DNA from 3 places in the Arthrobacter sp. UYCu712 genome. Region 2 is predicted to be linked to each of the others. Evidence: predicted binding sites of a transcription regulator. Region 2 holds the regulator's gene; each other region holds the start of a gene.
What was found. The regulator HrcA, encoded in region 2, represses chaperone genes, less so after heat shock. The targets are predictions, from matches to a motif close to TTNGCACTCGNNNNNNNCGAGTGCNAA.

Region 1 (3,253 bases), on a different contig from region 2:
CCGCCATTCCTTCCGGCACGGTGCCGTCCCCGGGCCCGGATCCGACCCGCGTCGGCATGTAGTAGTTGAGGCCGTAGAAATCCAGCGGCTGTGAAATGAGCTCCATGTCCTCGCTGGACGGGCTGAATGCCGAGGAGAACAACGTGGCTGCCCGGATCATGTCCGGATACTTCCCCACTAGCACCGGATCCGCGTACAGCCGGTTCTGGGCTGTGTCCATGAGTCCGGCGCTGACCTTGTCCAGCGGGTTGCTGGAGGCCGGAACCATCGGGGAGTACACGTTGGTGATGCCGACTTCACCAGCCACCTTCGCTGCCCGGAGCGCCTGCAGGGACAACCCGTGGCCCAGCAGCTGGTGGTGGACGCTGGGCAGCGCCTTCAGCATCAGCGCTTCGCCGGGCGCGTGTATGCCCAGGGCGTAGCCGTTGGTGGTGACGGTGGCCGGCTCGTTCACGGTGACCCAGCGGGCCACGCGGTCGCCGTACGCCGCCGCGGCGATGGCGGCGAACTCCCCGAGCCGGTAGGCAGTGTCCCGGTTCATCCATCCACCGGCCTCGTCCAGCGGCAACGGAGTGTCCCAGTGGTAGAGGGTGGCCATGGGGCTGATCCCGTTGGCCAGCAGCAGATCGATCAGCCGGTCATAAAAGTCCAGGCCGGCCGGATTCACCGGCCCGCTGCCGCCGGGCTGGATACGCGACCAAGACAGCGAAAACCGGTAGGAATCGATCCCCAGTTCCTTCATCAGCGCCACATCCTGGGGCATCCGATGATAGTGGTCGCAGGAGACCGCGGGGCTTTGGTCTTCCACGATCGAGCCGGGTTTCGCCGCAAAGACGTCCCAGCCGGAGGGACCCCTGCCATCCTCGTCCAGCGCCCCTTCGATCTGGAACGCGGAGGTCGCCACCCCCAGGGTGAAACTCGGCGGCAGCAGCGCAGCCAGATTCTTGGCGGAAGCATTCATCGGTGGTGTCCCTTAAGTAGTTCAGGCAGTTGATTGATTTTAGGCGCGCCCGGCCCTCAGTACATGGATCCCCCGGGTCCGTAGAGGAATTCCTTGGCGTGGGCCACCGCCTTCTTGAAGGCATCGTTCCTCAGCGAGAGGAGGTGCTCGGCCTCATCCACTGACGGTTCCAGGTACCCGGTGTACCCCGGCCGGAGCACCCATATATCGCCGGCCGGCGGCAGATAGAACACGCCGAACGAGCGGTGCTGGATGTCGTCGGCGGTCCAGACAGGAACCACCGCGAGTGCGGCGCCCGTCTCGATGTTGATCCACTGCGCCCGGGGAAGTGGCGCCTCGTACGCTTCCGGGTCAAGGAACGGTGCTGTCCCCTCGCCCCACCGCTCCTCGAAGCGCTCCCGGAAGACCGGCATCACGTGGGAATCGTAGCGGCGCCACGCACTCATGGCTGGCCTCCTTCTAGTGTGCTTTTCCCTTGTGTCGGAGCGCAGACAGCTGTCGGACCGCCCGGCGGCGGGAATGCGGCCACGGCGGGCGCCGGTCCGTTGCCCTGCGGCTACCCGCTACTTCGAGATTTGGTGCAGATTGTCCTGCGTGTGGGAGATCTCGATCTTCCGCGGTTTAGCCGCTTCCAGCACCGGAATGCGGAGCGTCAGGACGCCGTCCGCGTAGGTGGCCTTGACTTTCTCGGTGTCCAGGGTGTCGCCGAGGATCAGCTGGCGGCTGAACACGCCGCGTGGCCGCTCAGCGGCGATCAGCTCCACGTTGGGCTGCGTCGGATCGCGCCGTTCAGCCTGGACTGTGAGGACGTTGCGTTCAATGTCAAGATTCACCGAGTCAACGTTGACCCCGGGCAGGTCGAATGCGACGACGAACTCGCCGTCCTCCTGCCAGGCGTCCATCGGCATGGCAGCGGGCCGCGCCACCGTGCCGAGGACCTGCTGCGTCAGGCGGTCCAGCTCCCGGAACGGGTCGGTACGCATCAACATCATGATCCACTCCTTCTGACGGGATTCCTGTGATCTCCGCTATCCAACCAGTATCTGTGGTGGTGAATATAGATTTTTTATAGCACCAGTGCCAAACTGTTGCAACAGGGAATTTTGGACCGGGCGGAGGAGCACTATGGCGGAACGCGGAACGGACGTGGGCCTGTACGCGATCTCCGTGGTGGCCCATCTCGTCGGGACCGGACAGCAGAACATCCGGCTCTACGAGCGGAGAGGGCTGCTCAGGCCGGACCGCACAGCCGGCGGGACCCGGCAGTACAGCGAGACGGACCTCGCCGTGCTGGGACGGATCAGCGAACTGCTGGAGGAAGGACTCAACCTGGCCGGGGTGGCCAAGGTCCTCGAGCTGGAAGCGGCCAATGCCCGGCTGCGGAGCGAGCTGAAACGCGCCCGGGCGCGCGTTCCTGCGGCCACGTGCACACCCGCCGATCCGGCGCCCTGACCCGGACACGCGCCTGGCTGTGGCTACCGCCGTCGTCCGCCGGCAAGGCGGTGGGACTCCGCCAGGAGCTCGCCTAGTTCCACGGCCTCGATCCGGTCCAACCGGACCAGGACCAGCAGCGGCGAGCGGTCATGGTGCGGGGTCCAGAAGTACGTTTCAGGGTCCGTTCCGGCGAGCGCCTCGCGCTCCTCCGTCTTGACCGTAAGGACCCCGTCCTCCCAGATTCTGGCCATCAGCGTGCCGGCGAACCACGCGGGCCTGCCCCAACTGGGCCGCTCCGTCACGCCCGGCAGTGCCAGGGCAGCTTGGCGGACGTCGTCTTCGGTGGCCATGGCCCACTGTCGCACCGCCGGCACTGCCCGGGCAAGGGCGGCTAGTCCTGGCTGGTGTCGGCCTTCGAGCGGGTCCCGGTGATCTGCTCGCCGGGGATGCGGGCGGTTCGCCACGTGTCGAGGGCGATCACCGCGCCCAGCACCACGAAGGAGATGGACAGCGAGGCCAGCGCGTCGGTGGTCCAGTGATAGCCCAGATAGAGCCGGCTGACCGACGCGAAGAAGATCCCGATTCCGGCGACCCCAAAGCCGGCGACGGCGGCCTTGGGGTTCCGGCGCCTCGAGAAGATGAGGAAGGTCGTGACGAGGAGGAAGTCGCAGGCTCCCAGGACGTGTCCGGAGGGGAAGGAGAAAGTGGTGTCTGGCCCGAAGAGCATCAAGTCCACCGGCGGGCGCTGCCTGCCCACGGTCCGGCCGATGGCTTGGGCCAGGATCACTCCGGTCAGCATGGCCCCGGCGAGCAGCATGGGCCGCCAGGCGTGTTTGGCCAACAGGCCCCAGGCCGCGG
Region 2 (3,253 bases):
CGACCCGGAGGTCGTCGCCCCAGACCTTTTCCACCAGCTCGGCGTCGTGCTTGCCTTCCACCCAGATCCTGCTGGCCTTGGCGACCTGCGCGCGCTGGCCCTCAACGCGGAGCGAGCCGGACGCCGTGCGCCCGCCGCCCGCCGGTGTATGGGCGGGCCGCGGCGCCGGCGGCATCAGCCGGATCGGCGAGCCCTCCAGCAGGAACCCGAAGCCGAGCCGGAAAGACCGCGACTTGCCCCGGCGGTCCTCCAGGGCCACGACGTACATCCCGCCGGACTTCTCCACCCGGGTGACGGCGCCCACCCAGCCCGACTGCACGTCCTCGAGCACCATCCCGCGTTCCACGGGGACTTCGGGCAGCTCGGCCTTGGCGGGGGCGGACAGGTCCTGGGGGCCCCAGTTCTGGTACGACATCTGTTACACACTGCCTTGCGTTCGGAATATTACGGCGGGCTGTGCCCGAAAACACCAGCCCCGGGAAGAACGCCCGGAGCGAATCCAATGCTAACAACGCGGCGACTCATATTAGACTGGTTAGCACTTAGGCATGTCGAGTGCTAACCCTGCCCTGTGCGGACCCCGTGCCGGGCGCGCCCGGACCGGGCGGCACCGAATGCGGGACAGTCGATTGGAGGTGGAGCGTGAGCGAACCACGCAAGCTCGAAGTGCTGCGCGCCATCGTGGAGGACTACGTCCATTCCCGTGAACCCGTCGGCTCCAAAGCCCTCGTGGAACGGCACCACCTCGGCGTGTCCAGCGCCACCATCCGCAATGACATGGCGGCCCTGGAAGACGAAGGCCTCATCACGGCGCCGCACACGAGCGCCGGACGGATACCCACGGACAAGGGCTACCGGCTCTTCGTGGACCAGATCTCCGCGGTCAAACCGCTGTCCCCGGCGGAACGCCGGGCCATCCAGGCCCTGCTGGAGGGATCCGACGACCTTGACGACGTCCTGGACCGGACGGTGCGGCTCCTCTCGCAACTGACCAACCAGGTCGCCGTCGTGCAGTACCCGCACCTCAGCCGGGCCAAGGTGCGGCATCTTGAATTTGTCCTGCTGGCGCCCCGGAAGGTGCTGGTGGTCCTGATCGCCGACACCGGCAAGGTGGAGCAGCGGGTGATCGATGTCCTGCAGGAGCTCCCGGACGAGGCCGTCTCGGAACTGCGCACGCGGTTCCTGGCCCGGCTCTCCGGGACTTCGTTGAACCTGCTGCCGCAGACGCTGCAGACCGTCGTCGCCAGCTGCCCGCCGGCGCGGCACAACGCAGCGCAGGCGCTGGCCCGGGGACTCGAAGCCCTGGCCACCAGCAGCCGCGAGGAACGCATGGTGATGGCAGGAACAGCCAACCTTGCCCGCTCCAACGTGGACTTCCCGCTGAGCATCGGCCCCGTGCTGGAGGCTCTCGAGGAACAGGTGGTCATGCTCCGCCTGCTCGGAGACATGGCGGCGGACCCGCGCGGCGTGACGGTCAGCATCGGCCGTGAGAACCCGTACGACGGCCTCGCCGAAGCATCGGTAGTCGCGACCGGCTACGGCCCGGACGCCACCGCCAAGGTCGGCGTCCTGGGCCCCACCCGGATGGACTATCCGACCACCATGGCCGCCGTCCGTGCGGTGGCCCGCTACCTTTCCAGGATCCTCGGACCCTGACCGCCCGCGCAGCCGGCGGACCTGCCGCTGCGGACCAGACTTCTTGCCCCTAACAGGCAGTGCCCCACCGGCAGTACAAAAAGGAAGAGATACAAATTTTGAGCAGCCACTACGACGTTCTTGGAGTCTCCCGCGAAGCAACCGGGGAAGAGATCAAGAAGGCTTACCGCAAACTGGCGCGGACCCTGCACCCGGATGTGAACCCCGGTGAGGACGCGTCAGACCGTTTCAAGGCCGTCACGCACGCCTACGAGGTACTCTCCGACCCGCAGAAACGCCGGGTCTACGACACCACCGGCAACGAGAACGGCACCGACAACGGCTTCGGCGGCGGCAGCTACTCCGGCCAGGGCTTCGCGTTCCAGGACATCTTCGACACGTTCTTCGGCGCCGGCGGCCAGGCCGGTCCGGCGTCGCGGATCCGACGCGGCCAGGACGCCCTGATCAGCGTCCGGATCGAGCTCCGCGACGCCGTGTTCGGTGTGAACAAAAAGCTCGAGGTGGACACGGCAGTCACGTGCCCCACATGTGACGGGTCCTGCTGCCGCGACGGCAGCCACCCGGAACGCTGCGACATTTGCGGCGGCAGCGGCCAGGTCCAGCGCGCCGTCCGCTCCATCCTCGGCCAGGTCATGACCACGGCCCCGTGCGGCAGCTGCGAAGGCTTCGGCACGGTCATCAAGGACCCCTGCAATGAGTGCGCCGGGCAGGGCCGAATCCGCAGCCGCCGGACGCTGACCGTCAAGGTCCCCGCCGGCGTTGCCACCGGCACCCGCATCCAGCTCTCCGGCCAGGGCGAGGCAGGACCCGCCAGCGGGCCGGCCGGTGACCTCTACGTGGAGATCCGGGTCAACAACGACGCCACCTACGTGCGCGACGGCGACGACCTGCACGCCAGCCTGAACATCCCGATGACCGCGGCTGCGCTCGGCACCGAACTCACGCTCGATACCTTTGACGGGCAGCAGGAGATCGACGTCAAGGCCGGCACCCAGTCCGGCGAGATCATCACACTGCGCGGACTCGGCGTCACCCATCTGCGCGGCTACGGCCGCGGGGACCTCAAAGTCCACCTGCAGGTCGAGACCCCGGGCAAGCTCGACGCCGCCCAGGAGGACCTGCTCCGCCAGCTCGCGAAGCTGCGCGGGGAGCAGTTCACGGAGGGCAAGCTCGCCGCGAGCGGCGGGGTCTTCGCCAAGCTCCGGGACCGGTTCGGTAACCTGTAGCGGTGAGCAACCCGGTCTTCTTCACTGCCCCGGGGACCCTGGACCAGCAGGTCCCCGGTTCCGTCTTCGTCCTCGACGGCGCCGAGGCCCGTCACGCGGTCACGGTGAAACGCCTCGGCGTGGGCGAGGCGGTGGACATCGCCGACGGCGCCGGCAAGCGGCTCACGGGGACCGTGGCCGCCGTCGCGCCCGGTGAACTGACAGTGGAGTGCGTGGAACTGGCCGCGGAACCGCGGCCGGACCTCCGGCTGGTCCTGGTGCAGGCCCTGGCCAAGGGCGACCGGGACGAACTGGCGGCCGAGACCGCCACGGAGCTGGGGATCGACGCGGTGATCCCCTGGCAGGCGGAACGATCGATCGTGCGCTGGAAA
Region 3 (3,253 bases), on a different contig from region 2:
GATGCCGGCGGCCAGCAGGTCGACGTACTCGCCGGTTGCAGCGTTCAGGCCGTGGCCTGCGGGCAGGCCGCGGACCTTGTCCACAACAACGCCCGGCTCGAGGCCGGCGTTGAAGGCGATCTGCTTCAGCGGGGCATCGATGGCAACGCGGACGATGTTCGCACCGGTTGCTTCGTCGCCTTCGAGCTGCAGGTTGGCGAATGCCTTGGCACCGGCCTGGATCAGGGCAACGCCACCGCCGGCGACGATCCCCTCTTCGACAGCAGCCTTTGCGTTGCGGACTGCGTCCTCAATGCGGTGCTTGCGTTCCTTGAGCTCAACCTCGGTTGCGGCACCGGCCTTGATGACTGCAACGCCGCCGGCCAGCTTGGCCAGGCGCTCCTGCAGCTTCTCGCGGTCGTAGTCGGAATCGGAGTTCTCGATCTCGGCGCGGATCTGCGAAACGCGGCCGGCGATCTGGTCAGCGTCGCCAGCACCCTCGACGATGGTGGTCTCGTCCTTGGTGACAACGACCTTGCGGGCGTGGCCAAGGAGTTCGAGGCCGGCGGTCTCAAGCTTGAGGCCGACTTCCTCGGAGATGACCTGGCCACCGGTGAGGATGGCGATGTCCGCGAGCTGCGCCTTGCGGCGGTCGCCGAAGCCCGGCGCTTTAACGGCGACAGACTTGAAGGTGCCACGGATCTTGTTGACGATCAGGGTGGCCAGGGCCTCGCCCTCGATGTCTTCGGCAATGATCAGCAGCGGCTTGGAGGACTGCATGACCTTTTCGAGGACAGCAACCAGTTCCTTGACGTTGGAGATCTTGGAGTTGACGATCAGGATGTACGGATCCTCAAGGACCGTTTCCTGGCGCTCGGCGTCGGTGACGAAGTAGGCCGAGATGTAGCCCTTGTCAAAGCGCATGCCTTCGGTGAGCTCGAGCTCGAGGCCGAAGGTGTTCGACTCCTCGACGGTGATGACGCCTTCCTTGCCGACCTTATCCAGGGCTTCGGCAATCAGGGCGCCAATTTCGTTGTCACCGGCGGAGATGGACGCGGTAGCGGCGATCTCTTCCTTGGTTTCGATTTCCTTGGCGGAAGCCAGGAGTTCGCGGGTGACGGCTTCGACAGCCTTCTCGATGCCGCGCTTGAGCGACAGGGGATCAGCGCCGGCCGCGACGTTGCGCAGGCCTTCCTTGACCAGGGCCTGTGCCAGCACGGTTGCGGTGGTGGTTCCGTCGCCAGCGACGTCGTCCGTCTTCTTGGCAACTTCCTTGACCAGCTCGGCGCCGATCTTCTCGTACGGGTCGTCCAGTTCGATCTCCTTGGCGATGGAAACACCATCGTTGGTGATCGTGGGGGCGCCCCACTTCTTTTCGAGGACGACGTTGCGTCCACGCGGGCCGAGGGTGACCTTGACGGCGTCGGCGAGGATGTTCAGGCCCCGCTCAAGACCGCGGCGTGCCTCTTCATCAAATGCAATGATCTTGGCCATAACGGCAGTAGTCCTTTCGGGACAGTCGTTAAGAATGAACCTGGCTCCGGTGCCCGCGACGGACGATCCTTCCCCGGCGGCCTCTGTACGCCGCTGGGTCCGGGATCTCACCCAGCCAGGTATTTCTCTCGCTCCCGGTCCAACTGCCTGACTTCGCGACCGGGCGAACCGGGCGTCGTTTTAGCAGTCAATACGCGGGAGTGCTAAGTCAATAATTAGCACTCCCCCGTGGAGAGTGCAACCAGTGAGTCTCCCGTCCGGGCCCGGATCGGTTCTCTGCCCGGCTTGTGCCGCGGCACAATACGCTACGAGCGATCAGCTGCCGCCGCTGCGGGCCGTTTCGCTTCCGCTCATTGTGGCTTTGTTATCCGCGCCGTAGCCGAACACCGTGTAGTTGGCCGCCGTGACGTCGCCATTGGCATCGAAGTTGATCGGACCGGATTCGCCGTCGTAGTCGGGGCGGTTGCCTGCACGCAGGACGTCGACGCACTTCTGGTAGGACGTACACGCCGTGGACCCGCCGGAGGGCTGGGACCCGTCGGCGGTCTGCGGGTTGCCGCCCGAAACGGAAATCAGCCGGGCCGCGATGGAAGTGCCGGCGTCGTCCTCGGCAGCAGCTGCCGCGATGGCCGCGAGGTTGACCGCGTCATAGGTTTCCGCGGCAAAGGTCATGTCCTTCAGGGCCGGATCGACGGATACCAGCTCGGCCTGGAAGTGGGCTGACGGAAAGGTTCCGGGAAGGAGGCCGCGCGCCCCGTCGAGGGCGCGGGAGCCGAGGCCGGAGCCGTACTGGCTGACGGCGCCGTCGCTGAGGATGAGCTTGGGTCCTGCAACGCCCGCGTTGTTCAGCTCGGCGATGGCGCCCTGCGCCCCGTTCCGGGCGACGAGGACGACGGCGTCGGGAGCCGCCGCGTTGGCGGCCGCGGCCGCCTGCTGCGCCTGGCCCGGCTTGAACGCCGCGACGGCCACGGGCCCCAGGCCTGCCTGCTTGGCCGCGGCGCCGACGGCGGTGGAGAGGTCTTTGCCGTAGCGGCCTTCCTCGTACACGACGGCCAGCGTTTTGGCGCCGCCGTCCCTGGCGAGCTTGACGAGGACCGAGGCCTGCGCGACGTCCGCGGCGGACGTGCGGAAGTAGTAGCCGCCGCTCTTGTAGGAGCTCAGGCCGCTGGCGGAGTTTGCCGGGGAGATCAGGGCAATTTTGGCGTTCGCCAGCACGTCGATGGCACCGGGTGCGCGGCTTGAGTCGGTGGGCCCGATCACGGCGTCGGCTTTGGCGGCCGCAAGCTCCCTGGCCTGGCCGGCAGTGTCTTCGCTGATGGTCTCCGGCAGCAGCTCGACCGGTTTGCCTTTGTGCCCGCCCGCGGCGTTGATTTCCTTGACGGCAAGTTTCGCCGCCGCCAGCTGGGACGCGTTGAGGAAGTCCTGCTTGCCGGTGTTGTCCAGGATGAGGCCGATTTTCAGCGTCCCGTCGCCGCTGGCGTCCGCGCTCTGCACCCGGGCGGCGCCAGCGGGACCCAGGCAGCCGGACAAGGCCAGGACCGCAGCCGCGCCCACGGCCACGGAGCGGCCGGGCCGCAGGCCAGCCTTCCGGCGTCGGGCGGGGGTGTGACCGGCAGCCTCCTGACTGGCGTGCGCTGCAGCGGAGAATGCCACTAGGCCGGCCGGACACTTTCGGCCTGCGGGCCTTTTTCGCCCTCGCCTACTTCCAGTTCCACGCGCTGGCCCTCGTCGAGGGCGCGGTAGCCCTCCCCGACGATGGCCGACCAGTGCACGAAGACGT

Region 1: ABIB51_RS04945 (Hsp20/alpha crystallin family protein) is a predicted target of HrcA. The motif match lies at 2,019-2,045, and genes of this name have one in related genera.
Region 3: groL (chaperonin GroEL) is a predicted target of HrcA. The motif match lies at 1,654-1,680, and genes of this name have one in related genera.

Annotation. Positions count from the first base shown of each region.
Region 1 is NZ_JBEPOZ010000003.1:255,964-259,216, forward strand. Features, by position in the region: gene ABIB51_RS04935 (GH1 family beta-glucosidase) at 1-961, opposite strand, end outside; gene ABIB51_RS04940 (hypothetical protein) at 1,018-1,407, opposite strand; gene ABIB51_RS04945 (Hsp20/alpha crystallin family protein) at 1,525-1,950, opposite strand; gene ABIB51_RS04950 (MerR family transcriptional regulator) at 2,087-2,413, shown strand; gene ABIB51_RS04955 (MmcQ/YjbR family DNA-binding protein) at 2,437-2,745, opposite strand; gene ABIB51_RS04960 (phosphatase PAP2 family protein) at 2,787-3,253, opposite strand, start outside.
Region 2 is NZ_JBEPOZ010000004.1:46,735-49,987, forward strand. Features, by position in the region: gene ABIB51_RS05530 (DUF3097 domain-containing protein) at 1-415, opposite strand, end outside; gene hrcA (heat-inducible transcriptional repressor HrcA) at 643-1,656, shown strand; gene dnaJ (molecular chaperone DnaJ) at 1,755-2,882, shown strand; gene ABIB51_RS05545 (16S rRNA (uracil(1498)-N(3))-methyltransferase) at 2,885-3,253, shown strand, end outside.
Region 3 is NZ_JBEPOZ010000007.1:66,773-70,025, reverse strand. Features, by position in the region: gene groL (chaperonin GroEL) at 1-1,473, opposite strand, end outside; gene ABIB51_RS09170 (ABC transporter substrate-binding protein) at 1,789-3,051, opposite strand; gene ABIB51_RS09165 (cold-shock protein) at 3,126-3,253, opposite strand, start outside.